DNA from 4 places in the Streptomyces krungchingensis genome. Region 3 is predicted to be linked to each of the others. Evidence: riboswitches for the same ligand, from Rfam matches in the RefSeq annotation. Region 3 holds a riboswitch; each other region holds the start of a gene.

What was found. Region 3 has a riboswitch for cyclic di-AMP ahead of ACSYGO_RS28125 (C40 family peptidase). Riboswitches for the same ligand answer to the same signal wherever they lie in the genome.
Region 1: another riboswitch for cyclic di-AMP. It lies ahead of ACSYGO_RS20925 (transglycosylase family protein); the one in region 3 lies ahead of ACSYGO_RS28125 (C40 family peptidase).
Region 2: another riboswitch for cyclic di-AMP. It lies ahead of ACSYGO_RS23245 (M23 family metallopeptidase); the one in region 3 lies ahead of ACSYGO_RS28125 (C40 family peptidase).
Region 4: another riboswitch for cyclic di-AMP. It lies ahead of ACSYGO_RS09825 (C40 family peptidase); the one in region 3 lies ahead of ACSYGO_RS28125 (C40 family peptidase).

What each region holds. Positions count from the first base shown of each region.
Region 1 is NZ_JBPUKY010000001.1:4,751,558-4,759,011, reverse strand. It holds gene ACSYGO_RS20930 (transglycosylase family protein) at 1-713, shown strand, start outside; cyclic di-AMP (ydaO/yuaA leader) riboswitch at 897-1,059, shown strand; gene ACSYGO_RS20925 (transglycosylase family protein) at 1,063-1,737, shown strand; gene eno (phosphopyruvate hydratase) at 2,232-3,518, shown strand; gene ACSYGO_RS20915 (FtsB family cell division protein) at 3,636-4,112, shown strand; gene ACSYGO_RS20910 (DUF501 domain-containing protein) at 4,142-4,672, shown strand; gene ACSYGO_RS20905 (Ppx/GppA phosphatase family protein) at 4,850-5,806, shown strand; gene ACSYGO_RS20900 (NAD(P)/FAD-dependent oxidoreductase) at 6,326-7,454, shown strand, end outside.
Region 2 is NZ_JBPUKY010000001.1:5,289,570-5,297,023, reverse strand. It holds gene ACSYGO_RS23260 (dihydrofolate reductase family protein) at 1-658, shown strand, start outside; tRNA gene ACSYGO_RS23255 (tRNA-Met) at 747-820, shown strand; gene ACSYGO_RS23250 (PP2C family protein-serine/threonine phosphatase) at 1,010-2,215, shown strand; cyclic di-AMP (ydaO/yuaA leader) riboswitch at 2,449-2,603, shown strand; gene ACSYGO_RS23245 (M23 family metallopeptidase) at 2,615-3,655, shown strand; gene ACSYGO_RS23240 (aldo/keto reductase) at 4,088-5,032, shown strand; gene ACSYGO_RS23235 (PrsW family intramembrane metalloprotease) at 5,149-6,534, opposite strand; gene trmB (tRNA (guanosine(46)-N7)-methyltransferase TrmB) at 6,650-7,454, opposite strand, start outside.
Region 3 is NZ_JBPUKY010000001.1:6,366,588-6,374,041, reverse strand. It holds gene ACSYGO_RS28135 (M23 family metallopeptidase) at 1-701, shown strand, start outside; gene pcrA (DNA helicase PcrA) at 928-3,378, opposite strand; cyclic di-AMP (ydaO/yuaA leader) riboswitch at 3,938-4,109, shown strand; gene ACSYGO_RS28125 (C40 family peptidase) at 4,118-5,317, shown strand; gene ACSYGO_RS28120 (tellurite resistance/C4-dicarboxylate transporter family protein) at 5,428-6,390, shown strand; gene ACSYGO_RS28115 (hypothetical protein) at 6,467-6,820, opposite strand; gene ACSYGO_RS28110 (C40 family peptidase) at 7,210-7,454, shown strand, end outside.
Region 4 is NZ_JBPUKY010000001.1:2,195,525-2,202,978, forward strand. It holds gene ACSYGO_RS09815 (ATP-dependent Clp protease proteolytic subunit) at 1-2, shown strand, start outside; gene ACSYGO_RS09820 (hypothetical protein) at 10-318, shown strand; cyclic di-AMP (ydaO/yuaA leader) riboswitch at 696-860, shown strand; gene ACSYGO_RS09825 (C40 family peptidase) at 864-1,337, shown strand; gene ACSYGO_RS09830 (LysE family translocator) at 1,462-2,079, opposite strand; gene ACSYGO_RS09835 (LysR family transcriptional regulator) at 2,190-3,116, shown strand; gene ACSYGO_RS09840 (ATP-binding protein) at 3,125-3,583, opposite strand; gene ACSYGO_RS09845 (helix-turn-helix domain-containing protein) at 3,796-4,653, shown strand; gene ACSYGO_RS09850 (DUF397 domain-containing protein) at 4,663-4,887, shown strand; gene ACSYGO_RS09855 (8-amino-7-oxononanoate synthase) at 4,909-6,033, opposite strand; gene bioB (biotin synthase BioB) at 6,194-7,453, shown strand; gene ACSYGO_RS09865 (adenosylmethionine--8-amino-7-oxononanoate transaminase) at 7,446-7,454, shown strand, end outside.

The DNA of each region.
Region 1 (7,454 bases), 1.6 Mb from region 3:
AGGCCAGCCGCTCGCAGCAGATAGCCATCGCCGAGAAGGTCCTCGACGGCGAGGGGCTCGCCGCCTGGCCGACCTGCGGGCCGCTCTCCGGGCTCAGCAAGCACTCCGGTGACGTCGAGGTCGACACGGGCCTGGGCAACGGCTCCTCGGACGAGGGCGGTTCTTCGGACTCGTCCGGTTCGTCCTCTTCATCTGATTCTTCCGACTCCTCCTTCTCGTCCGGTTCGTCGTCCCTGACCGACACCTCGCGCGAGGGCGGGAACTCCACCAAGTCCGACACCTCGTCCGACGAGGACTCCCAGGGCTCCCAGGACTCGGACCGCTCGGACCGGGCGACGCCGAAGAGCGATGAATCGGACAAGTCGGGCCGGAACGACGAGTCTTCGGAGGCGTCCGAGGGAGGCACGGCCGGAGCCGGCCGCCACCGCGGCGACAGCGCCGACGAGGACGCGACGGAGGACGCGGGCGACGCCCGCAAGGACGCCGCTCCGGGACGGCACGCCTCCCGCGACTCGGGTCCCTCGCGCGAAACGGCCGACGGCTCCTACACCGTGCGCGACGGCGACAGCCTCTCGACGATCGCCGACACCCTCGACCTGCCGGGCGGATGGTCCGGGCTGTACGACGCGAACAAGAAGACCGTGGGCGCCGACCCCGACCTCATCCTCCCCGGTCAGAGCCTTGCAGTTGATGCCGAATCGGGCGAAAAGTAGCGGGAGTTCGCGTCATGGTTCGCCGCGGAATGTCCGGTTTGGTGCGAGTGAGAGATGAGTCTCAGAGGCCCTGATCGTCTTTGGAATTCCGTCGGCCGCATGCCTACGGTCGTGATCGCTCGCCACAGCGGGCCCCGACGGTCGCAACGCCGAATCCTGCCGACGGCCGTACGGGAACAGTCGACGCGTCAAGCGCCGTGGGCAGGAGCGGGGGACCCAAGGTAAGTGCCGCGACCGGTAGTTGAACCGGGAGCGGCTAGGGGTGGAGCCGAGCGCCGAGCGCACGGCCGGGCACTCACCCGCCCGAACCCGACAGCTCACCTCGCAGGCGTCGGTGAGGGGATCCTCCATGCTGTTTTCCGACAAGGGCAAGCACCGTCGTCCGTCCAAGGCCGCACGTGTCGCCACCCTCGCCGGTGTCACCGGTGTCGCCATCGCCGCCCCGCTGATGGCCGCCGGCAACGCCTCCGCCGCCACCGCGTCCGAGTGGGACGCCGTCGCCCAGTGCGAGGCCGGCGGCAACTGGGCCATCAACACCGGCAACGGCTACTACGGCGGGCTGCAGTTCGCCGCCTCCACCTGGGCCGCGTACGGCGGCACCGCCTACGCCTCCACCGCCGACAAGGCCTCCAAGGCCCAGCAGATAGCCATCGGCGAGAAGGTCCTCGCCGCGCAGGGCAAGGGTGCCTGGCCGAACTGCGGCACGGGCCTGTCGAGCACCCCGTACAACGGCGGCACCGCCGACTCCGCGTCGAGCACCCCGAGCACCACCACCCGTACGACGGAGCAGCCCGCCTCGCGTTCCGCCGAGCGCCCGGCCGCCGAGAAGACCGTCACCACCCCGACCGGCGAGAAGGTCAAGAAGGGTGACGGCGAGTACAAGGTCGTCAAGGGCGACACCCTCAGCTCCATCGCCGAGAAGAAGCACGTCAAGGGTGGCTGGCAGCAGCTGTTCAAGCTGAACAAGGACATCGTCGACGACGCCGACTTCATCTTCCCGGGCCAGCAGCTGCACCTCGGCTGATCGGCCCTCGCGCGGCGGCCTCTCCCCCCACGGGCCTGCGTGCGTCCGTCCGCGTCCGCAGCCCCCACCTGCGGCCGCGCCCCCACCGGCCGTGCGCGGTCCGGACCGGCGTCCACGCCGTCCGGTCCGGCCCCGCACCGCCGGCCGCGGTCCGGCACCGGCCCCGAAAGGCCTCGGCCGGTCCATGGCCCTCCCCTGGAAGGGGTCTCCGTAGCGGAGGCCTCGTGAGGGTCCCCCCGTCCCCACGGGCTCCCCGCCCCGGCACGTGTTCCCCCGCACGCGCCGGGGCGGGGCTTTTCGTGCGGGGCGGTATTCATGTACGGGGCAGGTTTTTGTTCCGTTCGGAAACAATTTACGCTCGGTTCTGCTCAAGGGGTGGTCGTCAGGCTGGCCGATCCCCCCGAGGCGGTTAGGCTCATGTCGCGAAGCCGTCCCAGGCTCCGCGCCGTGCCGGGCCCGGTGTCCGGCGTACCCGCGTCACATCCCAGAAGGAGATGATCGTGCCGTCCATCGACGTCGTCGTAGCCCGGGAAATCCTGGACTCCCGAGGCAACCCCACGGTCGAGGTCGAGGTCGGCCTCGACGACGGCAGCACCGGTCGTGCCGCCGTCCCGTCCGGCGCCTCCACCGGTGCCTTCGAGGCCATCGAGCTCCGCGACGGTGACCCCAACCGCTACCAGGGCAAGGGTGTCGAGAAGGCCGTCCTCGCCGTCATCGAGCAGATCGGCCCGGAGCTCGTCGGCTACGACGCCACCGAGCAGCGCCTGATCGACCAGGCGATGTTCGACCTGGACGCCACCGACAACAAGGGCTCGCTCGGCGCCAACGCCATCCTCGGCGTCTCCCTCGCCGTCGCGCACGCCGCCTCCGAGGCGTCCGACCTCCCCCTCTTCCGCTACCTGGGCGGCCCGAACGCGCACCTGCTGCCCGTTCCGATGATGAACATCCTGAACGGCGGCTCGCACGCCGACTCCAACGTGGACATCCAGGAGTTCATGATCGCCCCGATCGGCGCGGAGTCCTTCTCCGAGGCCCTGCGCTGGGGTGCCGAGGTCTACCACACCCTCAAGAAGGTGCTGAAGACCAAGGGCCTGTCCACCGGCCTCGGCGACGAGGGCGGCTTCGCCCCGAACCTGGAGTCGAACCGCGCCGCGCTCGACCTCATCCTCGAGGCCATCAAGCAGGCCGGTTACATCCCGGGCGAGCAGATCGCGCTCGCGCTCGACGTCGCCGCGTCCGAGTTCTACAAGGACGGCAAGTACGAGTTCGAGGGCAAGTCCCGCTCGGCCGCCGAGATGACCGAGTACTACGAGGAGCTCGTCTCCGCGTACCCGCTGGTCTCCATCGAGGACCCGCTGTACGAGGACGACTGGGCCGGCTGGAACGTCATCACCGAGAAGCTGGGCGACAAGGTCCAGATCGTCGGCGACGACCTCTTCGTCACCAACCCGGAGCGCCTGGCCCGCGGCATCGAGGAGGGCTCCGCCAACGCCCTGCTCGTCAAGGTCAACCAGATCGGCTCGCTGACCGAGACCCTGGACGCCGTCGAGATGGCCCAGCGCAACGGCTTCAAGTGCATGATGTCCCACCGCTCCGGCGAGACCGAGGACGTCACGATCGCCGACCTCGCGGTCGCCGTGAACTGCGGTCAGATCAAGACCGGCGCCCCGGCCCGCTCGGACCGCGTCGCCAAGTACAACCAGCTGCTGCGCATCGAGGAGATCCTCGACGACGCCGCGGTGTACGCCGGCCGCAGCGCCTTCCCCCGCTTCAAGGGCTGAGTCGCACTGGCTTAGGAAGCGTCGTACGTACGTCCCCGTACTCGGTCCCGTACCGTGTGCGGGGACGTACGCACGTGACGGGCCGGCGGACGCGCAAGCACCGGGGAGGCGGGATACATGGCCGTGAAGGACCGGGACCGGTTCTCCACCGCGACCAGGCTGCGGCTGCTCGGTGAGCAGACGGCGGCCCGGGTGTACCGCTCGCAGACGAAGCGGCAGGCCCGTCGTTCCCGGCTGACCGGCCGGGCCGCGCTGCTCGCCCTCGTCCTGTGCTCCCTGATCGTCGCGCTCGCGTACCCGATAAGGCAGTACGTCTCCCAGCGCGCCGAGATCGCCGACGTGGAGCGGCAGCGGGAGCAGGCCCGGCAGCGGGTCGAGCAGCTGCGCGACCTCAAGGCACGCTGGCAGGACGACGCGTACGCCGAACAGCAGATCCGGGACCGGCTGCACTACGTGATGCCCGGCGAGACCGGCTACATCGTCGTCGACCCGGACGCGGCGAAGCAGTCCCGCGCCGACCGGCGGGCGGCACCGCGCCCCTGGTACGCCAACGTCTGGGACGGCGTGGACAAGTCCGACGCCGCCGACAAGTGAACTGACCAGAAAGACATGTGACACACGGCATGGAAACGCCACCGCCGCCCACCCCGCGCACCGAACCGACCGACGCGGACGTCGAGGCCTTCAAGCAGCAGCTCGGCCGGCCGCCGCGCGGACTGCGCGCGATCGCGCACCGGTGCCCGTGCGGGCAGCCGGACGTCGTCGAGACGGCGCCGCGTCTTCCCGACGGGACACCGTTCCCCACGACGTACTACCTGACGTGCCCGCGGGCCGCGTCCGCCATCGGGACGCTGGAGGCCAACGGGGTCATGAAGGAGATGACCGAACGGCTGGCGACCGACCCGGAGCTGGCCGCCGCGTACCGTGCCGCGCACGAGGACTACATCGCGCGCCGCGACTCCATCGAGGTGCTGGAGGGCTTCCCCAGCGCGGGCGGCATGCCGGACCGGGTGAAGTGCCTCCACGTGCTGGTGGCGCACTCGCTGGCCGCCGGGCCGGGTGTGAACCCCCTCGGGGACGAGGCGATCGCCATGCTCCCGGAGTGGTGGAGCAAGGGGGCCTGTGTGGTCCTGCCGGACGGGGACCAGGACTGACGAGCCGCGGGTGACGGGAGCGGCCGCCCTCGGGCCGCCGCCCCGCGTCCCCGCACCCTTCGCCCCGGGACCGACCTGCCCCGGGCCCGCGCCCGCGTACCGGGGGACCGCCCTTCGGGGAGGAGCCGGTCCGGGACGGCCGGCGGCGGGGACGACCACGACAGGAGACCAGAGACCATGACCAGGGTCGCCGCCATCGACTGCGGCACCAACTCCATCAGGCTGCTCGTCGCCGACGCGGATCCGCACACCGGTGAACTCGTCGAGCTGGACCGCCGGATGACGATCGTGCGGCTCGGACAGGGCGTCGACCGCACCGGACGGCTCGCCCCGGAGGCGCTGGAGCGGACCTTCGCGGCCTGCCGGGACTACGCGGCGCTCATCAAGGAGCTCGGCGCGCAGCGACTGCGCTTCGTGGCGACCTCGGCCTCCCGGGACGCCGAGAACCGGGACGAGTTCGTGCGCGGGGTGCTGGAGATCCTCGGGGTCGAGCCGGAGGTCATCACCGGGGACCAGGAGGCGGAGTTCTCCTTCACCGGGGCGACCAAGGAGCTGACGGGACGCGACGACCTCGCCCGGCCCTTCCTCGTCGTGGACATCGGCGGCGGCTCCACCGAGCTGGTGGTGGGCGAGGAACACGTGCGCGCGGCCCGCTCGGTGGACATCGGCTGCGTACGCATGACGGAGCGGCACCTCGTGCACGAGGGCGCGGTCAGCGATCCGCCGACGCCCGCCCAGGTCGAGGCGATCCGCGCCGACATCGAGGCCGCGCTGGACCTCGCGGAGCGCACCGTGCCCCTGCGCGAGGCGCACACGCTCGTCGGGCTGGCCGGATCGGTGACCACGGTGTCGGCGATCGCCCAGAACCTCCCCGAGTACGACTCCGCGGCGATCCACCACTCCCGGGTCTCCTACGACAAGGTCCGTGAGATCACCGAGTGGCTGCTCGCCTCCACGCACGCCGAGCGGGCCGCGATCCCCTCGATGCATCCGGGCCGTGTGGACGTCATCGCCTCGGGGGCCCTCGTCCTGCTCTCGATCATGGAGCGGATCGGCGCCCGGGAGGTCGTGGTGAGCGAGCACGACATCCTCGACGGCATTGCCTGGAGTGTGGCCGGGGACTCCGGCGCGTAGCGGCCCGGCCTGCGGTGTCCCCCGGGGTTCCGGCCTCGGCGGCACCGGCCCGGCGGTGACGCGGGCCACGGCTCCGCCGTGGTCTGGCTCTCCTTTTACTACCAATCGGTAGCCTCGGCTGAGCAGGTCGAATAACGTATGAGCGCCCCTCGGGCGGCTGGAACGGCACCGGGCGACACGCCGTCGGAAAACTTCGTGAAGTTCTTCACAAGGAAAAAGGCCCTGCTGGGCGAGGATTTGGCCCCCAGGGCCCCGTGCGAGGGCTCACGCGGCCCGGGAGCGTGCTCACCGGAGCGTCTCCGGGGCGGCGCGGGAGGGTCCCGCGGGGCAGTGGTCCTGTCGGCCGGTGGGGCCGGAGCGGCAGCTCACGCGGTGTTGACAACGGCCTTCATGGCACAGTGGTTCCCCCGCGGCGACATGACCTGGGTCACGTGGGCGGCGCAGTGTAGCAGAGCCCCTGTCAAAGCTTGTGAAGGGGCGCACGAGCGACCCCCCGGGGGCGGGTGGATACTCGATGGCATGAGCACCACGGAGCGTCCCAGGATCCTCGTAGTAGGCGGTGGGTACGTAGGCCTGTACGCAGCTCGGCGCATTCTCAAGAAGATGCGCTACGGAGAGGCGACCGTCACGGTCGTCGACCCCCGGTCGTACATGACCTACCAGCCCTTCCTCCCCGAAGCCGCCGCCGGCAGCATCTCCCCTCGGCATGTCGTCGTCCCGCTGCGACGCGTGCTCCCGAAGGCGGAGGTCCTCACCGGCCGGGTCACCACCATCGACCAGGACCGCAAGGTCGCCACGATCGCCCCCCTCGTGGGTGAGGCGTACGAGCTGCCTTTCGACTACCTCGTCATCGCGATGGGCGCGGTCTCCCGCACCTTCCCGATCCCCGGCCTCGCCGAGCAGGGCATCGGCATGAAGGGCATCGAGGAGTCCATCGGCCTGCGCAACCACGTCCTCGAGCAGCTGGACAAGGCCGACTCGACCACGGACGAGGAGGTGCGGCGCAAGGCGCTCACCTTCGTCTTCGTCGGCGGTGGCTTCGCCGGTGCGGAGACCATCGGTGAGGTCGAGGACATGGCCCGCGACGCGGCCAAGTACTACAACAACGTGTCCCGTGAGGACATGCGCTTCATCCTCGTCGACGCCGCGGACAAGATCCTTCCCGAGGTCGGCCCGAAGCTCGGCCAGTACGGCAAGGAGCACCTGGAGAGCCGCGGTGTGGAGATCTACCTCTCCACCTCCATGGACTCCTGCGTCGACGGTCACGTGGTGCTGAAGAACGGCCTGGAGGTCGACTCCAACACCATCGTGTGGACGGCCGGCGTCAAGCCGAACCCGGTCCTGTCCCGCTTCGGTCTGCCGCTCGGCCCGCGCGGCCACGTGGACACCCAGACCACCCTCCAGGTGCAGGGCACGGACTACATCTGGGCCGCCGGCGACAACGCGCAGGTGCCGGACGTCGCCGCCCGCAAGGCCGGTGTCGAGAACGCCTGGTGCCCGCCGAACGCCCAGCACGCGCTGCGTCAGGCCAAGGTCCTCGGCGACAACGTGATCTCCGGCATGCGGGGCTTCCCGCAGAAGGAGTACGCGCACTCCAACAAGGGTGCGGTGGCGGGTCTCGGCCTCCACAAGGGCGTCGCGATGATCG
Region 2 (7,454 bases), 1.1 Mb from region 3:
GGTCCACACCCAGCTGATGCGGGAAGGGCTCGCGGACGAGCTGCAACTCGCCGTCGCACCGCTCTTCGTGGGCCAGCCGGACGCGCCGCGGCTGTTCGGCCCGGGCGCGTATCCCCCCGGGCGGATGCGTCTCGTGGAGACGCGGGCCGTCGGAGACGTCGTCCTCATCCGGTACGTCCCCACGGCACCCGGCACCGGGGAGCTCGCCGGTGCCGCGGACCGGCAGTGGCTGGCCCTCGCCTGCGAGCTGGCCGCGCAGTGCCCGCCCTCGGAGACGGCGTTCAGTGTGGGCGCGGTGGTGGTCGCGGCCGACGGCACCGAGCTGGCCCGCGGTCACTCCCGGGAGGGCGACGACCCCGTCGTGCACGCCGAGGAGGCCGCGCTCGTCAAGATCGACCCCGCCGACCCCCGGCTGGCCGCCGCCACCGTGTACAGCAGCCTGGAGCCGTGCGCCCGACGCGCCTCCCGGCCCGCCCCCTGCGCCCGGCTGATCCTCGACGCCGGGGTGCGGCGTGTGGTCACCGCGTGGCGCGAGCCCGACACGTTCGTCACGGAGGCCGACGGGAGCGGGCTGCTCACCGCCGCGGGCGTCGACGTCCTCGAACTGCCGGAGTTCGAGGAGCGGGCGAAGGCGCCCAACCGGCACCTGCTCGGATAGTCCCGGGGCCAGCGCGACACGCCGGGCGGCGGCGCGGGGAAACGTGTGTGCTTCGGGTCCCGCGGATGGCGTACACTGGTTTCACCGACGCGGGGTGGAGCAGCTCGGTAGCTCGCTGGGCTCATAACCCAGAGGTCGCAGGTTCAAATCCTGTCCCCGCTACTGAAACAAGGGCCGGACTCGACATGACGAGTCCGGCCCTTGGTCTTTCCTCCGGCCCTTTCCCGCTCCTCGGCCTTTCCCCTCGTCCTCGCCCCGCGCCCCCAGGTGGCGGCCGGGCACGACCTGGCGCGTTCCCCCGGTCGGTCCACACCGGTCGCTGCCCGCCCCCGGGCCGGGAAATCTGGACGGGTGGGGCGACCAGGAAGCGAGCGGCGAGCGGCCACGGGCCCGTACGACCGGTCCGGTGGACGGCTGCCCGGCGACCCCGTGCCCGACCCCGGCCTCGGGGACACCCCGCGGCCCCGCCCGGCGGGCACCGGGGAGCGCGGGGTCTCCTCCATGCGGACCTTCGTCCGGGTGCTGCCCGTGCTGTTCGTCGTCGCCGGGGTCCTCTACGACTACCTGACCCCGGCGGAGTTCACCGCCGCCCCCTTCTTCACGGCCGACCCGCTGGTGGCCGCGCCGCTCTACACGCTGCTGTGCACGGCGCTCACCGGCCTGGTGGCCGTCGCCGCCGTCCTCGCGGTGCACCTCAGGCTCGGGATCGTCTTGCACGTCGACGCGGTCACGGAAGTCGTCACCGTGGCGACCGCCGCCGCCCTGGCCGCGCTCATCAACGTCCTCGTGCGCCGCAGCGACGAACGGCTCGCCTCGGTCCGGGAGGTCTCCGAGTCCGCGCAGCGCGCGGTGCTGCCGGAACCGGCCGAGCGGATCGGCGGCCTGGAGGTCGCCGCCCGCTACGAGGCGGCGCAGGCCGACGCGTTCATCGGCGGCGACCTGTACGCGGTGCAGGACTCGCCGCACGGCGTACGCCTGGTCGTGGGCGACGTGCGCGGCAAGGGCATGGGCGCGGTGGCCGCCGTCGCCGTCGTGATCGGCGCGTTCCGGGAGGCGGCCGAGCAGGAGGCGACCCTGGAGGCGGTCGCCGGCCGTCTGGAGCGGGCGCTGGCGCGTGAGGGCACCCGGCGGGAAGGCCTCGACGCCTTCGAGGGCTTCACCACGGCCGTGCTCGCGGAGGTCCCGCACGGCGAATGCGCCGTGCGGATCCTCAACCGCGGTCATCCGCCGCCCCTGCTGCTGCACGCCGACGGCACGCTCGTCACGCTCGACGGCGGTCCTTCGGCGCTGCCGCTCGGGATGAGCGAGTTGGGCAGCTGGCCCGACCGCGCGGTGTGCGAGAAGTTCCCGCACGGGGCGACGCTGCTCCTCTACACCGACGGTCTGTCCGAGGCGCGCGACAGGCGCGGGGACTTCTACGACCCGGCGGCGCGTCTCGCCGGACGCGTGTTCCCGGGTCCCGACGCCCTGTTGACCGTCCTGGCCGAGGAGGTCCGGCGGCACGCGGGAGGCGGCACGACGGACGACATGGCGCTGCTCGCCGTGCGACGCCCTTGATCGTTGTCACCCGGGGTGACCGGACCGTACCCCTCCGCATAACAACTGACGCACCATCAGAGAAGGGCGTGTTTACGAGGTGCGGTCAACTCGCCCGGTTTCCGGCAGCGGTGCCCCCAAAGTCCAGGCCAAAAGCGTTAACGATCAACCCGAACGGCTTGGAATCCGGTGCCTGCGTCTATTAACGTTCGATAACGCAGCGCGGTCGTCCCAGCCGTCACAAGAGGCGGCTCCGTGCGCACGCGCCGAATCCCGCAAGGGAACCGGGGAACCACCAACTTGGGGTGAATCGGGCGTTCTTCGCGGTCATTTCCGTGAGGGACGCGCGTAGGAGACCTTCCTGCTCCGAACCCGTCAGCTAACCCGGTAGGCGAGAAGGAAGGAAAGGAGCGCGCCCACGTGGCGTCCAACCGGCCTGCCCAGCCAACCTCGTTCGCGCCGGACGAAACCCAGTCCATCGGCTACGCGTACGGCAACGACGAGGGCCCCTGGGAGGAGTGGAATCCCACCGCGGATTCCGTCCGTCCCGTCCGCGGCCGGCACCGCGTCAGCAAGCAGCGCGGCGGAGGACTCGCCCGCAGCTCCACCGTCCTCGGTGTCGGTGTGATAGCCGCCGTCGGCGCGGGTGGCATGGCCACCGCGGCGCCCGGCAAACCGCCGGTCTCGATCTCCCTGCCCGACCTCTCCTCGGTCACCGAGTCCGCCAAGGCCCTGATCTCCGACGGCGGCGAGTCCAGCGCGCCCAAGGGCTCCGACACTCCTCTCACCACCGCAGGGCTGACCAGCGCGGACGCCGCGCAGGGCAGCGCCGACGCCGGTGAGGCGCTGCGGGCCCGCATCATGCAGCAGGCCGAGTCGCAGCAGGACCAGGTCGACAACGCGGCCCAGGAGGCCGCCGAGACCGCCGCCGCGAAGCAGGCCGCCGAGACCGCCGCCAAGCAGCAGGACGCCGCCGAGGCCAAGGCCGCCGCCGCCAAGAAGAAGGCGGAGGAGGAGGCCAAGGCCAAGGCCGAGGCGGAGCGCCTGGCCGAGCTCGCCAAGAGCTACTCGCTGCCCACCTCCTCGTACACGCTGACCTCCACCTTCGGTGACGCCGGCTCCATGTGGTCCTCCGGGTACCACACCGGCCTCGACTTCGCGGCGCCCACCGGGACGCTCATCAAGGCGATCCACGGCGGCACCATCACGGAGGCCGGCTGGGCCGGCGCGTACGGCTACCGCACGGTCCTCACCCTCGACGACGGCACGGAGCTGTGGTTCTGCCACCAGTCGTCGATCAGTGTCACCGCCGGGCAGAAGGTCACCACCGGCGAAGTGATCGGGCGCGTGGGCGCGACGGGCAACGTCACCGGACCGCACCTGCACCTGGAAGTGCACCCCGGCGGAGGCGACTCCATCGACCCGATGGCCTGGCTGCGCGGCAAGGGCCTCACCCCCTGAGCCGACCGTCTCCACCCTTGCGCCGAGGGGCTCCGGCTCCGGGCTGAGGGTTTCCGCACGCGTGCCGAGGGGTCCGACCCCTGGCTGTGGTGCTCCACCCTTGTGCCGGGGGATCTCCCCTGGCACAAGGGCCTTCACCCTTGCGCTCAGGGATACGACCCTGGGCCGAGGGTCTCCGCCCGACCCCAGGGCCTCGCGCCCCGGGTCCACGGGCTTCGTCCCGAGCCGAGGGTCCTGGCCCCGGTGCGAGGGACTCCACTCCTGAGGCGCGACCACACACCCTCCGCCGAGGCGGCTTCGCTTCCTCAGCGGCAACGGTCTCCGGCGGTCCTGACGACAACCCCCCGACGTCAGGGCTGCCGGTCAGGTGCATTCGGGTGTCCTCGGATGCATGCGGAATACACCCATCCGGTACGGGTGTTGGGGCGAGGTATGACTCCTCTCCACAAGCTCGGTCCGTCCGACCTCGAGGTCTTCCCGCTCGCCCTCGGGGGCAACGTCTTCGGCTGGACCGCCGACGAAGCGCACTCCTTCGCCGTGCTCGACGCGTACACCGCCGCCGGCGGCAACTTCATCGACACCGCCGACTCCTACTCGGCGTGGGTCGACGGCAACGAGGGCGGCGAGTCCGAGACCCTCATCGGCTCGTGGCTGAAGAAGCGCGGCAACCGCGCCGACGTCGTCCTCGCCACCAAGGTCAGCCAGCACCCCCGGTACCCGGGCCTGTCCGGTGCCAACATCAAGGCGGCGGCCGACGCGTCCCTGCGCCGCCTCGGCACCGACCACATCGACCTGTACTACACGCACTTCGACAAGCCGGAGGTGCCGGTCGAGGAGATCATCGGCGCGCTCGACGAACTGGTGCGGGCGGGCAAGGTGCGGCACATCGCCGCGTCCAACATCTCCCCCGAGCGGCTCCGCGAGTCCCTGGAGTTCTCCGACCGCGAGGGCCTCGCGCGCTATGTCGCCCTCCAGCCCCACTACAACCTCGTCTCGCGCGAGACGTACGAGGGACCCCTGCACGACGTCGCCTCCCGCGCCGGCCTCGCCGCCGTCCCGTACTTCGCCCTCGCGTCCGGCTTCCTCACGGGCAAGTACCGCCCGGGCGTGAGCGTCGACTCGGCCCGCGCCGCCGGGGCGGGCAAGCACCTCGACACCGAACGCGGCATCCGCGTCCTGGCCGCCCTCGACGAGGTCGCCGAGGCGCACGGCGCACCGGTCGCCACGGTGGCCCTGGCCTGGCTGGCCGCCCAGCCGACGGTCGCGGCCCCCATCGCCTCCGCCCGCACGGTCGAGCAGCTCCCGGCGCTGCTGGGCGTGGCGGACCTGGTCCTCACGGAAGGGGAGCTGGCGAAGCTGACGAAGGCGTCCGCCTGACGCCGACGGCGGCCCGGCGAAGGCCTCTGCCCGAGGGGAGCAGCCGCTAGGTGTATTGGCCCGCAGCGTTGTTGATCAAGCCCCGTCAGTGTCAACAACGCTCGTGATCAATACAGCTAGGTGCGGTACGGGTTGTAGGCGGGGTTCGGGGCCACCGGGCCGTACGGGTTCCCGTGCGGCTGTCCCTGCGGTCGCTCCGGGGGCTGCCCGTACGCCCAGGCGTACCCGCGGCCGTACCCGCTCGCGTGGGCGGGCCACGGCGGTGCCGGAATCCGCGGCGCGACCGCCCGTGCCGCGTACGCCAGGGCGGGCCGGGCGATCTCCCTGCGCCGCCACAGCTCGTCGAGCAACTCCCGTTCCCGCACGACGAAGTCGGCGCCGGCCCGGCCGCGGCGGCCCCGGTGACGCAGGAACGCGAGCGAGGTCGCGTACGCCTCGTACTCCGCGACCGAGCGCGCCGCGGCCTTCCCGCCGTGATGCCCCGCGTACTCGCGGGCGAGCCGCCGCGCGCGCATGGAGCCGAGCACATGGGGTTCGACCGGGGTCAGCCACCCGGCGACGGCGTACGCCGGAAGCTCCGTGCGCACGGTGCGCAGTTCACGCTGCCGCGTCCAGACGACCAGCCAGGTCAGCAGTCCGAACGCGGGCACCATGAACGCGGCGTACACCGCGAAGAACCCGTACTCCCCGAACGTCGAGGAGCCGTTCCACACGGAGTGCATGCCCATGGCGAGCAGCAGCCCGCCGAAGGGCAGCAGCACGCGGCGCAGCTGCTGGCGTTCCGCGGACAGCGCCGCGACGCCGAACCCGATGCCGGTCAGCACGGTGAACAGCGGATGCGCGAACGGTGACATGACCACGCGGACGAAGAAGGTCGCGGCGGTGAGGGAGGCGAGCCCCCGCTCCCCGCTGAGCTGGTCGGTTCCGAACGCGGTGCCGAGGTAGAGGATGTTCTCGGTGAACGCGAAGCCGGTGGCCGTGATCCCGGCTATCACGACCCCGTCGACGATCCCGGTGAAGTCCCGTCTGCGGAAGAGGAAGACCAGCAGCACGGCGGCCGCCTTCGCGGATTCCTCGACGATCGGCGCTATGACGGTCGCGCCGAGCGTGTCGGCGCTCGACGGGTCCGCGGTCGAGGTCGCTATCCATCTGGTCGCGAAGCTGTTGGCGACGATCGCTATGAGCGCGGCGGCGCAGGCGCCCCAGGCGAACGAGAAGATCAGATTGCGCCAGGGGCCCGGTTCGACACGGTCCAGCCAGCGGAACGCGGCGACGAGGAGCGGTACGGGGAACACGGCGAGACCGAGACCGACCAGAAACCCCTCGGTGCCGGTCTGCTCGCGGACGAGCGCCAGGATCACGAGCCCCGACATCGCGAGCAGGGTGATCAGCGCGCCGTACCGGACCCATCGGCGCTGCCACCAGTGCGCGTGCCGCAGCCCACCGCCGGCGGGACCGCCGGGGTGTGTCGGGTACGTCGGGTACGGGGGGCAGGTGGCCACGGCATCGACCCTAACGAGGGAGGGGCACGGTCCGCGACGGTGCCTGGTGCCGCCCGGGGCACCCGCGCGGACACCGAAGGGACGCCCGGGTGGCTCCCGGGGCTTCAGCGGCCCTTCAGCCGTCGGCGGACTGCTGGTCCGGGTGTTCTTCGAGCTGCAGTACGCGCCGGAAGAGGAGGTCGTTCACCACATGACCCTTGTCCAGTCCCTGGCCCTCGAAACGGGTCAGCGGCCGGAAGCCGGGACGTGGCGCGTAACCGCCGTCGGGCCGGGTGTTCTCGAAGTCGGGGTGCGCGCTCAGCACTTCGAGCATCTGCTCGGCGTAGGGCTCCCAGTCGGTCGCGCAGTGCACGATCGCCCCCGGCTTGAGGCGGGTCGCCACCAGGCTGAGGAACTCGGGCTGGATCAGCCGCCGCTTGTGGTGCCGCTTCTTGGGCCAGGGGTCGGGGAAGTAGACCCGCAGACCGCTCAGGGACTCGGGCCGGAGCATCTCCCTGAGCAGGATGATCGCGTCGCCGTTGGCCACGCGGACATTGGACAGGCCGCCCCGGTCGGCGAGATTGAGCAGGTTGCCCTGGCCCGGCGTGTGCACGTCGACCGCGAGGATCCCGGTCTTCGGGTCCTCGGCCGCCATCTGCGCGGTGGCCTCGCCCATCCCGAAGCCGATCTCCAGCACGACGGGGCAGTCGGTCCCGAACAGTTCGGCCAGATCGATCGTCCGCTGCCCGTCGATGTCCAGACCCCACTTGGGCCACAGCCGCTGGAGCGCGTCCGCCTGCCCGGCCGTCACCCGGCTGCGGCGCGGCTGGAAGCTCCGGATGCGCCGCTCGAAGTGCGACCCGGCGGGGTCGGCCTTCGGACCGTCGGGGAACCGGGGCTCGCCCTTCGCACGGGTATGCCGCAGCGAGCCGGCGTCGGTG
Region 3 (7,454 bases):
TGCTGACCGTCGCCGTTCCCTCGGCCTGCGTGATGGGCGTCGCCGGCATCGCCGCCGCCTCCGTGGGCAACCTCGGCGGGGACGACGGCAAGGACACCACGGCGAGCGCCCCGGATCCCACGGCCGTGAAGCCGTCCACCGCCAACAACAAGCTGGACACCCAGCTCCAGAGTCTGTCCGCGGGCGCGGACGACTTCGCCGACCGGGCCAGCCGCACGCAGGAACGTATCGACCTCAAGGCCCAGCAGGCGGCCGACAGGAAGAAGGCGGCGGAGGAAGCGGCCCGCAAGGAGCGGCTGCGTCCCAAGTTCGCCCTCCCGGTGGCGCGTAAGGGCCTCAGTGCCTACTTCGGCCAGGCGGGCATCAACTGGATGTCCGTGCACACGGGCATCGACTTCCCGGTCTCCTACGGCACGCCGGTGATGGCCGCGACCGACGGAACCGTCCGCACGCAGTGGAACAGCGCGTACGGGAACATGATGATCGTCACCGCGAAGGACGGCACGGAGACGTGGTACTGCCACCTCTCCACGTACAAGGTCGCCTCCGGCACCGCGGTGAAGGCCGGCGACCAGATCGCCTTCTCCGGGAACTCCGGCAACTCGACCGGCCCGCACCTGCACTTCGAGGTCCGGCCGGCCGGCGGTTCGGCGATCGACCCGCTGCCGTGGCTGCGCAGCCACGGACTGGACCCGACGTAACGATCCCGGGCCCACGCCACCGTCCCGGCCCCACAACACCCTTGCCCCACAACACCCTTGCCCCGCGACCACCCGCGCTCTCGCGCGTCCGGGCCCGCTTCCCCGAGGCACGGCCGACGACGCCGCGAGGCCGTACGCCCGGCCAGGCGCTCTCCCTCCCAGGCGTCCCGCGGGCGGACCGGGCCCGCGGGCCTGTCGAGCGACAGGCCCCACGGGCTCCCGGCTACTAGAGCTTCTCCACCGGCGCGTACCGCAGCAGCAGCCGCTTCGGCTTCGCCTCGCCGAAGTCGACCGTCGCCTCGGCGTTCGCGCCCGTCCCCTTCACACCGACGACGGTGCCGAGGCCGAACTGGTCGTGCGTGACCCGGTCCCCGACGGCCAGCGAGACCACCGGCTTCTCCGAGATCCCACGCCCCGTCGCGAACCCGGACGCCCCGGAGGCCGCGGACCGCGAACGGGAGGACGACAGCGAGGCGGCGATCCCCGACGTCGGACCGGAGGACACGGGAGACGTCGCCCCGGTGCGCTTCCAGTCCAGATGCGTGGCCGGGATCTCCTCAAGGAACCGGGACGGCGGGTTGTACGAGGGCTGGCCCCACGCGCTGCGCATCGACGACCGCGTGAGGTAGAGCCGCTCCCGCGCGCGCGTGATGCCGACGTACGCCAGGCGCCGCTCCTCCTCCAGCTCCTTGACCTGTCCCAGCGCGCGCATGTGCGGGAAGACGCCGTCCTCCATGCCGGTCAGGAAGACCACGGGGAATTCGAGGCCCTTGGCGGTGTGCAGGGTCATCAGGGTGATGACGCCGTTGCCGTCCTCCTCGTCCGGGATCTGGTCGGAGTCGGCGACGAGCGCGACCCGCTCCAGGAACTCGGAGAGGCCGGCCGCGGCCTCGCCCTCACCGGACTCCTGCTCGAACTCCAGGGCCACGGCGGCGAGTTCCTGGAGGTTCTCGATCCGTGTCTCGTCCTGCGGGTCGGTCGAGGCCTGCAACTCGGCGAGGTAGCCGGTGCGTTCGAGGACCGCCTCCAGGACGGTGGCCGGGCCGGCACCCGACTCGACGATCGTCCGGAGGTCCTCCATCAGCGTGTTGAACCGCTTGACCGCGTTCGTCGAGCGGGCCGCCATCCCGTACGCCTCGTCCACGCGGCGCAGCGCCTGCGGGAAGCTGATCTTCTCGCGCTGCGACAGGGCGTCGATCATCGCTTCGGCGCGCTCGCCGATGCCGCGCTTGGGAACGTTCAGGATGCGGCGCAGCGGGACCGAGTCCTCGGGGTTGGACAGCACCCTGAGGTACGCGAGGACGTCCCGGACCTCCTTGCGCTCGTAGAAGCGGACGCCGCCGACGACCTTGTAGGGCAGGCCGACGCGGATGAAGACCTCTTCGAAGACACGGGACTGCGCGTTGGTGCGGTAGAAGACGGCGACGTCGCCCGCCTTCGCCTCGCCCGCGTCGGTGAGACGGTCTATCTCGTCGGCGACGAACTGGGCCTCGTCGTGCTCCGTGTCGGCCACGTAGCCGGTGATGTTGGAACCGGCGCCCGCGTTGGTCCACAGATTCTTCGGGCGCCGTGATTCATTGCGCTCGATGACCGCGTTGGCCGCGGAGAGGATCGTCTGGGTGGAGCGGTAGTTCTGTTCGAGCAGGATCGTCGTCGCGTCCGTGTAGTCCTCCTCGAACTGGAGGATGTTGCGGATGGTCGCGCCGCGGAAGGCGTAGATCGACTGGTCGGCGTCACCCACGACGCACAGCTCGCCGGGGTCGCTGTCGGCCGGCCCCACCAGCTCCCTGACCAGGGCGTACTGCGCGTGGTTCGTGTCCTGGTACTCGTCGACCAGGACGTGGCGGAAGCGGCGGCGGTAGTGCTCGGCGACGTCCGGGAAGGCGCGCAGCAGATTGACCGTCGTCATGATCAGGTCGTCGAAGTCGAGCGCGTTGGCCTCGCGCAGGCGCGACTGGTAGAGCGCGTAGGCCTGGGCGAGGGTCTTCTCGAAACCGTCGGCGGCCTGGTTCGCGAAGTCCTCCTCGTCGATCAGCTCGTTCTTCAGGTTCGAGATCTTGGCGCTGAAGGACTTCGGCGGGAAGCGCTTGGGGTCGAGGTCCAGGTCGCGGCAGACCAGGGCCATCAGACGCTTGCTGTCGGCGGCGTCGTAGATCGAGAAGGACGACGTGAAGCCGAGCTTCTTGCTCTCGCGGCGCAGGATGCGGACACAGGCGCTGTGGAAGGTCATCACCCACATCGCGTTGGCGCGCGGGCCGACGAGCTGCTCGACGCGCTCCTTCATCTCGCCCGCGGCCTTGTTCGTGAAGGTGATCGCGAGGATCTGGCCGGGGTGGACGTGCCGCTCGGCCAGCAGATGGGCGATCCGGTGGGTGAGCACACGGGTCTTGCCCGAGCCCGCGCCGGCCACGATGAGCAGCGGGGAGCCGGAGTGGACGACGGCGGCGCGCTGGTTCTCGTTCAGTCCGTCGAGCAGCGTCGCCGGGTCCAGGGCGGGGCGGTGCGCGCCGTCGCGGTAGTACGCGTCCCTGGCCGTGGGCACGTCGAAGCGGCCGCCGAACAGGTCGTCCGGAATCGGCTCCGGCGCCTCGTCCTCGGGCGGCGGCGGGGGCTCTTCCTCGTGGGCCCCGGAGGGCTTGAGGTCCGCCAGGAAGCTGTCGTCAAAGAGGCTGCTCATCGCTCTCCGAGTCTAGGCCGCCCCACCGACAACCGGCTGCCGCCCCGGAAAGTCCGCCCCGATCGGGGTGCCCGTCCGTCTCCGCGGCGCCCGTGGAGGCCGATGATCTTCCCGTACGGGCCTGTGCGAGCCCGGCCCCTCCCTGGCCAGCTCCCGGGCCGACGAACCCCGTCCCGCGCCCACCCGGCTCCGCGAGCCCCTCGCGCCGCCCGCGGCTCCGTGAGCCCCGTGCGCCGCCCGCGCGGACTCCGCGAGCCCCATGCCCTGCTCCGGCGGCCCCTCTCCGCCGTCCCCGCCCTCTCCGCCCTCTCCGCCGCCTCCACCGTGACCCACGTCACCCTCAAAGCCCGCGCGGCGCGCCCCGCACCCCCACCGAGACCCCTCCATCTCCGTCACCCTCCAGAGCGTCCGGGCCACGATCGGTGAGAGTGGCGCTTTTCATGGCCAAGGTCACGAAAATGTATCGGGCATATCGCACATCAACCTTCACAGAGGCCACACGAATTGGCTAGCGTGCCGCACAGGCCGCTCGACCCCCACCGGCGAACGTCGCCGGGCCGTGCGGCCTCCGCCGAATTCGGCCTGCCCTCGCGGCGACCGGAACCGGGGACCCACCGACCTTGGGGTGAATCGGTCCAACTGCCTTGTGGGGCAAGGACCGTAGGGCAAACCTTCCGGATCCACCCGCCCGAACCCGACAGCTAACTCGGTAGGCGGATGACGGAAGGAGTCGCCTCTCTTGGCGTCGCACCGCAAATGGCGTCCCGCGGGTTCGCGTATGGCAGGCATACGTACCCCCGCTCTCGCGACGGCCGCCCTCACCTCCGTGGCCCTGCTCTCCCAGACGGCGAACGCGTCCCCCTCCGCCGAGCCCAAGCCGAGCCTCGAAGAAGTCGAGAAGAAGGTCAACGACCTCTACCACCAGGCCGAGACGGCCACCGAGAAGTACAACGCGACCAGGGAGAAGACGGCCAAGCAGCAGGAGCGCGTCGACACCCTGCGCGACGACGTCGCCAAGCGCACCGAGAAGCTCAACTCCGCGCGTGAGGAACTGGGTTCGTTCGCGGCCGCGCAGTACCGCACCGGGGCCGCCGCCCCCGACACCGCGACCCTCCTGCTCGCCGACGACCCGCAGGACTACTTCGACCAGACTCAGCTGATGAACCGTCTGACCACTCGCCAGAAGGCGGCCGTCGACGACTACATCACCGAGCAGGCCGCCACCACGAAGAAGCGCGCGGAGGCCGCCAAGAGCCTGGAGACGCTGTCCTCCTCGCAGGACGCGCTCAAGAAGTCCAAGGCCGACGTCCAGAGCAAGCTCACCGAGGCGCGCGACCTGCTCTCGAAGCTGACCGCGGAGGAGAAGGCCCGGCTCGCCGCGATCGAGAAGAAGAAGCAGGAGGAGGCCGCGCGCAAGGCCGCGGAACTGGCGAAGCAGCAGGCCGCCGCCGAGGCCGCGAAGAAGGCGGCGGCCGCGCAGGAGTCGTCGTCCAGCGACACCAGCACCGGCTCGACGGGCTCCACGGGCTCCACCGGCTCGACGGGTTCCACCGGCTCGACGTCCACGGGCTCGACGTCCACGGCGAAGGCGGACAAGGCGGTCGCCTTCGCCCGCGCCCAGATCGGCAAGCCGTACGTGTGGGGCGCCACCGGACCGGACTCGTACGACTGCTCGGGCTTCACGCAGGCCGCCTGGAAGGCCGCCGGGGTCTCGCTCCCGCGCGTCACCTACGACCAGGTGAACGCGGGCACGACCGTCTCCCTCTCCGACGCGAAGCCGGGTGACCTGGTGTTCTTCTACGACGACATCAGCCACGTCGGCCTCTACATCGGCAACGGCATGATGATCCACGCGCCGAAGCCGGGCGCGTACGTGCGCGAGGAGTCGATCTACTACGACGGCACGTCGGCGATCCACAGCGTGGTGCGCCCGGCGTAGGCCCTCCCGCGGACGGCGCTTCCTGCCGGGCACGCGCGCGCGGGGCATATCGGGCACCCCGCGCGCGTGCCCCACGGGCAACTCGCCCGTCGGTCCATAGCATCGTCGGCATGCCAGCCCTCTCCCAGCTCCGCGCCTGGTGGGCGGAGCACCCGCCCGCCGCCGGTGCCGCCGTGATGGCCACGGGCATCGTCTCGGTCGGGCTGCACATGGCCGACCACGAGACGCTGTCCCGTATCGCGCTGGTCCTGGCCTGCGTGGCCTGGGTCGGGCTCGCCGCGGACTTCGTCCTGCGGCTGCTGCGGGAACGGCCGCGCTGGGTGGGAGAGGCGTACACGCCGGCCGCGCTCACCGCCGTCGCGGCCACCACCGTGATCGGGACACGCCTGTCCCTCCTGGGGTGGCAGGTCGCCGCGGAGGCCCTGCTCGCCCTGTCGGCCGTGCTCTGGCCCGTGCTGCTGTGGTGCGTCGTACGCCACTGGAAGCACCGGATGCCGGGAGGCGTGTTCCTCGTGTGCGTGGCCACGCAGGGGCTCGCGGTACTGGCCGCCACGCTCGCCGCGGCCGTCGGCCCGGAGTGGCTCGCGCACGCCGCGCTCGTGCTGTTCTGGCTCGGACTCGCGCTGTACGTGGTGGCGTACACGCACTTCGACACCCGCGAGGTGGCGCGGGGGGCCGGGGACCAGTGGGTGGCCGGCGGCGCGCTCGCCATCTCGGCGCTGGCCGGGGCCAAGCTCGTCGCGGCGCACCACGTGAACCCGTACCTGTGGAACGACGACGACCAGAGCGTCCTGCGCACCGCGACCGTCGCCGTGCTCGTCCTCGCGGTCGCCTGGTACTGCGTCCTCGTCGTCGCGGAACTGATCTGGCCGCGCCCGCGCTACGACGTACGACGCTGGGCGACGGTCTTCCCGATGGGGATGACGGCGGTGGCCACCCTGACCACGTCGTCCGCGCTCGGCCACCCCTGGCTCAGGGGATGGGGGGACGTGCTGCTGTGGATCGCGGTGGCGGCGTGGCTGGCCGCCGCGGTGGGGGCCGCCCGGTCCGCGGCGGCGTACGAGCGGGCGTGAGCGGACGGCCGACGGCCCTTCGCCGCGCTCAGGCCTTCGCCACGCCCGGGCGCCCGCCCTGCCGAGGCCGCCGCGCTCAGGTCCAGAGGACGGCGATGAAGATGTTGGCCGTCGTCAGCAGGCCGACGAGCCCGAAGAGGCGCTTGTCCACCTGCTCGTCGTCCCGCTTCACGTAGACCAGCCCCAGGATCACGATCAGCAGGGCCAGCTTCACGCCGATCTTGATGTTGTCGACCGGGTTGTCGTCGGCCTGGTTGAGGCCGACCAGCACGACACCGGTGACCAGCATGGTCAGCGCGCCGTGCAGCATCGCGGGGACGAAGCGGGCGGTGCCCCGGCCCATCGCCTTCATCTGGGTGAGGAAGCCACCGAGGAGCGAGGCGATGCCGATGATGTGCAGGCCGACGAAGAGATGGATGAGTACGTCCATGAGGCCGGAGCCTAATCGGACGCCTCTGTCCCGCTTGTCACCGGCCCACCCCGTAGCACCGGAGCACCGCCGGGCGCCCCGGATTCGGCGCTTCGGTCATTGCACCGCGTGAAGTCGGTGACGGCAGGCGGGGATCACGGCCGCATCCGGTCACCGGGCGCTCCAGTCCCGTCAGTTCCGTACATGCTGTTACCAACCCGTCACTCTCAGGTTTAGCGTCCTCCACCAGGTGACCGGCTCCCCAACGCCGTCCGGGCCAGGGACGGCCGTCGGCCACCTCCGCCGAGAAGGTCCGGCGGCGGCTCGTTCCCCCTGTGCGGGCCGCTGCCGGACGCTCGACCGCTTGACCGCGATCCCCTGAGCGGTCGTACGGAAGGATGTGGGCCCTCGTGGCAGCGCACCGCAAGCCCAGACAGCGCTCGCTCGGCGGAAACACGGCCCGCACGGCCGCCACCATCGCTCTCGCCGGGGCGGCCACCGCGACCGGCTTCGACGGGACCGGACACGCCGAGCCCCAACTGTCCCCCGCACAGGTGAAGGCCAAGGTCGACAAGTTGTACGAGGAGGCCGAGGTGGCCACCGAGAAGTACAACGGCGCCAAGGAGAAGGCCGACAAGGCGCAGAGCCGGCTCGA
Region 4 (7,454 bases), 4.2 Mb from region 3:
GACCGGCCGATGCTCCCACCGGAACTGCCGCCCCTCCCCGCGCTCACGCGCGCCGAGGCCGAGTTGATCGACCGATACCTCGACGTCGTCGACCTGCTCGGCCGCATCAACCCGGCCCGTCCCGGCGACACCTACCGCGGCCTGAGGGCCGCTCAGGCACTGGTGGTCAAGGCGACCGCACTGCGCGACGCGCTGACCCTGATGCACCAGCGCGGCGAGAGCGAGGTGCACGCACCGACACTCGCGCGGGCACTGCGCGTGCTCGACGGCGAGCGGCGCGCGTCCCGGGTCACCGTGCCGCCCTGCTCCGGAAGTTGACGCGCGACCGGTGCGCACGCCCGGGCCGCGACGCACGCCGACCGGCGAGACGTCCGGCCCGGGTTTCAAACGGACCAGAAGGATTACCCCCCGTTGGAGTATCTGCGGGTCCTTTGTACGACGCCCCCGAGTTGCGCAACGCGCGTGGTCACGAGCCGGAATTTGGCGTTCCGTTGCAGGTACGGGCGTCGTCGTACACCTCAACACCCGCCCGAACAAAGGGGTGTCCACCCGAACGGGTGAGTGGTGAGTAACGCCACAAATCACCGGTTCCGCTCGGCATTTCCGACTCTCATGCGTGAAGATCCCTTCCGACGACAAGCCCCCGCCGCAGCGGCGGGGCGGTCCGGGCGGACGCCGAGTCCTGCCGCCGCCCGGATGTCCGGTCGACAGAAGTGGATCGGCAGGAGTGGAGGACCCAGCACGACGGGCCGCCGGAGAGATCCGGGCGGTCCTTGGGGTGAAGCCGCAACACGCGGCCGGGCTACTTCGCCAGCCCGAATCCGACAGGTCATCCTTCACAGGCGGCTGACGAAGGGTTGCGCATGACTGCGCTCAATCGTGTCCCGTCGCTGTGGACCCGGGCCGGTACGGCCTCGGCTCTGACCATCGCCGCCGTCGGCGGCACCCTGGTGGTCCCCGGTGTCGCTCCCGACGCCGAGGCGGCCACCGTGGCGACGAAGGCACTCCAGGTCGCGGCCTCGAAGAAGGGCGCCCCCTACAAGTGGGGGGCCACCGGACCGCGTCGCTTCGACTGCTCCGGGCTGACCCTGTACTCGTTCAAGAAGGCGGGCAAGAAGCTCCCTCGAACGGCCGCGGCGCAGTACAACAAGACCCATCACATCTCGGCCTCGCACCGCAAGGCCGGAGACCTGGTGTTCTTCCACTCGGGCCGGAGCGTGTACCACGTCGGCATCTATGCCGGGAAGGGAAAGATCTGGCACTCCCCGAAGACCGGGGACGTCGTGAAGCTGCAGAAGATCTGGACGAGGAGCGTCTGGTACGGACGGGTGAGCTGATCCACCCTTCGGTGGCGGCGCGGGGCCGCCGCCACCGAAGGGCGTGCGACAGGAGACCGCGAGGGTTCGCTCGGTGTCCCGCCCGCGCGATCGGCGCCGCCGCGCCGGCCCGTGAGGCGAGCGCTCAGCTCCTCAGGGGCTCCAGGACGAGGACCAGACCGAGCACCGTCAGGGCCGTGCCGGTGACCGCCTCCACGGCCCGTGCGGCGCGCGGTGCGCGCAGCCACCGACCGAGCCGGTCCACGAGGAGCGCCACCGCCGGGAACCACACCAGGCCCAGGACCACCACGATCAGTGCCAGCAGCAGGGTCCGCGGCATCGCGGGACTGCCCGCCGGCACGAACTGCGGCAGCAGGCTGAGGAACGTGATCGGGGCCTTCGGGTTGAGCGCGTTGGTGACGAAGCCCTGCCGCAACGGACGCGCGCCGTCCCCGGTGCCCTCCGCGGCCTCCTCGCGCGACCGCCCCAGCGACCGCAGCGTCCGCACCCCGAGGTGGAGGACGTAGACGCCGCCGAGCAGTTGCAGTGCCCGGAAGAGCGCCGGCACGGCGGTGAGCACCGCGGCGACCCCGGCGACGGCGAGCGCCGTGTGCAGGAGCAGTCCACCGACGATGCCGAGCGCGCTGGCGAGACCGGCCCGGCGCGAGACCAGGCCGTTGCGCACCACGACGGTGAAGTCCGCACCCGGCACGGCGACCATGCCCGCGGCGACTGCTGTGAAGGCGATGAGCTGAGCGTCCATGGGCCCCAGACTGCCTCTGCCGGGCCTTCAGCAGGTATGTCGAATATCCTGGGTCGGTCTTAAGCATTCGTTCAGACCGGCGCGGTCGCGGCGAGGTCCGGGGTGGTCCGATGTACGACCCGACGCGGCTCGCGGCGCTGGTCGCGGTCGCCGAGGCGGGGTCGATCACCCGGGCGGCCGAACGGCTCGGTTACACCCCGCCCGCGCTCTCCCAGCAGCTGGCGAAGCTGGAGCGCGAGGCGGGCGCGACGCTCCTCGTCCGGTCCCATCGCGGGACGCGGCTGACGGGCGCCGGCGAGCTGCTGGTGGCGCGGGCGCGCCGGGTGCTGGACGAGATGGAGCGGGCCCGGCACGAGCTGGCGCACCTGGCCGGCCTGTCCGGCGGCACACTGCGGCTCGGCACCTTCCAGACGGCGGGCATCCATCTGCTGCCGCCCGTGCTGAGTGCCTTCCGCCGGACCTACCCGGACGTGGAGCTGGCGGTCGCCGACTACGAGCCGCCCGCCGGGGTCGCGGCCGTCGCGGCGGGCGAGGTCGACCTGGCCCTGACGCACACCTACGAGCCGGCGGCCCCCGTCGCCGTCCCGTCGTCCGTGAGCCTGGAGCCGGTGCTGGTCGAGGAGCTGGTGCTGGTGACCGCCCCCGGGCACGTCCTCGCGGGCGGCTCGGCCCGGCTCCCCCTGGCCGAGCTCGCGGGTCAGCCGCTGATCAGCATGGCCCCGGATCATCCGCCCCGGCAGGGTGTGGAGGCGGCACTCGCCCGCGCCGGTGCCACCCCCGCGGTGCTGGTCGAGACCCCGGTCTACGCGCTCGTGTGCGCCCTGGTGAGCGCCGGGCTCGGGGTCGCGGTCGTGCCGGAGATGGTCGCCAGGACGGCGGCGACTCCGGTGGGGACGCGCCTGCTGGATCCGGGAGATCTGCGCCGTACGATTTCGGTCGTCCACCGGACCGACGAGACGTCACCCGCCGCCGACGCGTTCCGCGCGCTGCTGCGCGGCACCTTCGAACGGGCCGGCCGCCACCGCCCGGACAACTGAGCCGTCGCTCAGGGCTCTTGCGGGCCCCCGGCCACCACCGGCTGGACCCGTGCCGTCCAGGGCAGTTCGATCGAGACGGTCTTGCCGCCCTCACGGGTGGGCCGGACGGTGAGTCTGCCGCCGCACTCGGCGGTCAGCCAACGGATGATCACCATGCCGCGTCCGTTGTCCTGTTGGACGGCCGCCGGAAGCCTCTTGGGGAAACGCGGGTGGCTGTCGGTGACTCCGAGACGGAGCTGCTCGTCCCGTTCCAGCCGGACGTCCACGGTGAAGGTGGGCGACTGCCCGAACGTGTGCTGGACTGCGTTGGTGGCGAGTTCGGAGACGATGAGCCTTACGGTGTCGGCGACTTCGGAGTCGCACGGCAGACCCCATTCGACGAGTACGTCGGCGACGAACGCGCGGGCCGCGGAGACCGAGGCGGGATCGCTCGGCAGGGTGACGGATGCTTCCTGGTGATCTGCCATGGCGACGTCGTCCCTTTCCCACGGGACCGGAGTCCGACACGGAGCGGATGGTTCGAGTACGGTCCCGGACTGGTGCTTCGCGCCAGACTGCCATTACCGGGCCGGTCACGGGTGCGATCCACCAAGATATGCATATATCTGTCGCTCGAAGCGGTGAACTCTGCGACGGCAGAGCGTATTTGGGTGGCTCGGAAGGAGTAAGGAGTACGGCCATGCAGCACGGTCCCGCGGTGCGCCGCCGCAAGCTCGGTGCCGAACTGCGCGCGCTGCGCGCCGGCGCGGGCCTCACGAGCGGTGAGGCCGCCCGGCTCCTGGGCTGGCACCAGTCGAAGGTGAGCCGGATCGAGACCGGGACCAGCGGGGTGAAGTCCACGGACGTGACACGGCTGCTGGACGTCTACGCCGTCGATGACCCCGAACTGCGCGACCTTCTCACCGTGTTGGCGGGCGCCGAGGACGACGGCAGGCATCACTGGTGGCACGCCTACCGCGGGGTGCTGCCGCCGGCGTACCGGGACTTCATCAGTCTGGAGTCGCAGGCGCGCGGGATGCGGACGCTGGAGACGTCCGTCGTACCCGGACTGCTCCAGACGCCCGAGTACGCGCGCGCCGTGACGCGGGCCGCCGTCGAAGGGCTGGAGGACTGCAAGCTCGACGCGCTCGTCGAGGTGCGCCTCGCCCGGCAGGACGTGCTGCGCTCACGCCCGCCGCTGGAGCTGGACGCCGTCCTGGACGAGGCGGTGTTACGCCGCGAGGTCGGCGGACCCGAGGTGATGGCGCACCAGTTGCGGCGGTTGTGCGACGCCGCGGCGCTGCCCCAAGTGCGGCTTCAAGTACTGCCGTTCACCGCCGGAGCGCACATCGGCGTCACCGGGCCTTTCGTTATCTTCTCATTTTCGAACACAACTGATCTGGATGTGGTTGTTCTCGACCACTTGACGAGTAGCCTCTATCTCGAGCGGAAAGAAGACCTTCAGGCCTACAGCGAGGCCTTCGACGCACTTCAGTTCCACGCCCTTTCGCCCGAGGAATCGTTGGACTACATCGCCGGGATAGCTGACGGCGCGTAAGGAGGCACCATGTCTGCACTGCCTCGGAACGTACCTTCCAGTACCTCACTCCACGACGCCCGGTGGCTGCGCAGCAGCCGCAGCACGGGAATGAACAACTGCGTCGAGACGGCACGGCCCGGCCCGGGCCCCTGGTCCGGACTGGTGGCCGTGCGCGACTCCAAGAACACGACGGGACCCGCCCTGCTGTTCGCCCCCGCCGCCTGGGAGGGCTTCATCAGCGGACTGAGCTGATCCCTCGCCCGCACACCGCGATCACCGCGTCCGGCTGATCACGCTCACGGCGTGCTCGATCTGCTCCTCGGTGAGGTCCGCGCGAGCGGTCAGCCTCAGCCGAGAGATGCCGTCGGGCACGGACGGGGGACGGAAGCACCCGACGGCGAGCCCCGCCTCGCGGCAGTCGGCCGCCCAGCGCACCGCTCGCTCGGGGGACGGCGCGCGCACGGAGACGACGGCGGCGTCCGGCCGTACGGCTTCGAGCCCCTCGGCCGTCAGCCGGGTGTGCAGGACCGTCGCCACCGCGCGTGCCCGGAGCGCGCGTTCCGGCTCCCGGCGCAGCAGCCGCAGAGCCCCCAGAGCGGCTCCGGCCGCGGCGGGTGCGAGACCCGTGTCGAAGATGAACGTACGGGCCGCGTTGACCATGTGGTCGATGACGGCAGCCGGGCCGAGGACCGCGCCGCCCTGGCTCCCGAACGACTTCGAGAGCGTGACCGTCACGACGACGTCCGGCGCTCCCGCGAGCCCCGCCGCGTGCGGCGCGCCCCTGCCGCCGTCGCCCAGGACACCGAGTCCGTGCGCGTCGTCGACGACCAGTCCGGCCCCGTACTCCCGGCAGGCGTCCGCGAGTTGGGCCAGCGGAGCGGCGTCCCCGTCGACCGAGAAGACCGTGTCCGAGACGACGACGGCGGGCCCCTGGTGGGTGCCGAGCGCCTTGCGCACCGCGTCGGGGTCGGCGTGCCCGACCACCTGCGTGGTGCCCCGGGCGAGCCGGCAGCCGTCGATCAGCGAGGCGTGGTTGCCCGAGTCGGAGACGACGAGTGAGCCGTGCGGTGCGAGGGCGGTGACGGCGGCGAGATTGGCCGCGTAGCCGGACGAGAAGACCAGGGCGGACTCGAAGCCGCAGAAGTCGGCCAGTTCGCGTTCCAGCTCGCCGTGCAGTTCGGTCGTGCCCGTCACGAGGCGGGAGCCGGTCGCACCGCCGCCCCACCGGTGCGCGGCCTCCGCCGCCGCCCCGGTGACCTCCGGGTGCCGGGCCAGTCCGAGGTAGTCGTTGCTCGCGAGGTCGAGGAGCGGCGAGTCGGCGGGGCGCGGACGCAGCGTGCGGACGAGTCCGGCGGCGCGACGCGCCCGGGCCTGCTCGTCGATCCAGCCGAACGCCATGTGTCCTCCGGACCGTAGGGGCGGGTGTTTTGTAGGCAGTGCACAGACCCTAGCGGCCGGGCCAGCAGGCCAGGGTGTGGCAATACCCACACGTCGAACCGTCTCTGTTGTGCAAACTCTCCTTGGCCGGGAGTGGTCGCATAAGCAAGGATCGGGCCTCATGGACCTGCTGAACACGCTGGTGGACAAGGGGCTTCGGCGCGAGCTGCCGACCCGCGACGAGGCGCTGGCCGTACTGGCCACCTCCGACGACGACGTGCTGGACGTGGTGGCCGCGGCCGGCAAGGTGCGCCGGCAGTGGTTCGGCCGACGGGTGAAACTCAACTACCTCGTCAACCTCAAATCGGGCCTGTGTCCGGAGGACTGCTCGTACTGCTCGCAGCGGCTCGGCTCCAAGGCCGACATCCTCAAGTACACCTGGCTCAAGCCCGACGAGGCCTCGAAGGCCGCGGCGGCGGGTCTCGCCGGCGGCGCCAAGCGGGTCTGTCTGGTGGCCAGTGGACGCGGTCCGACGGACCGTGACGTGGACCGGGTCTCCGACACCATCAAGGCGATCAAGGGCCAGAACGAGGACGTCGAGGTGTGCGCCTGCCTCGGCCTGCTCTCCGACGGCCAGGCCGAGCGGCTGCGCGACGCGGGCGCGGACGCGTACAACCACAACCTGAACACGTCCGAGGGGACGTACGGGGACATCACGACCACCCACACGTACGCCGACCGGGTGGACACGGTGCAGAAGGCGCACGCGGCGGGACTGTCCGCCTGCTCGGGCCTGATCGCCGGCATGGGCGAGTCCGACGAGGACCTCGTCGACGTGGTGTACGCGCTGCGCGAGCTCGACCCGGACTCCGTTCCGGTGAACTTCCTGATCCCCTTCGAGGGCACCCCGCTCGCCAAGGAGTGGAACCTCACGCCGCAGCGCTGTCTGCGGATCCTCGCGATGGTCCGCTTCGTCTGCCCGGACGTCGAGGTCCGCATCGCGGGCGGCCGCGAGGTCCATCTGCGCAGCATGCAGCCGCTCGCCCTGCACCTGGCCAACTCGATCTTCCTCGGCGACTACCTCACCAGTGAGGGCCAGGCCGGCAAGGCGGACCTGGAGATGATCGCCGACGCGGGCTTCGAGGTGGAGGGCGCGGGCGAGGTCACGCTGCCCGAGCACCGGGCGGCCGCGGGCGGCGGCTGCGGCTCGCACGCGGACGCCGGATGCGGTTCGCAGGAAGGCGCCGGGTGCGGCTCGCACGCGGACGCCGGGTGCGGCTCGCACGCGGACGCCGGATGCGGCTCGCACCAGGGCGGCGGCGTGTGCGGCTCCGCCCCGGCGGCCGCCGCCACCGTCACGGAGCAGTCCTCCGACGCGCGCACCGACCTCGTCGCCGTACGCCGTCGTGGGGCCGGAACGGATCTCGCGCCCAATGCCTGAG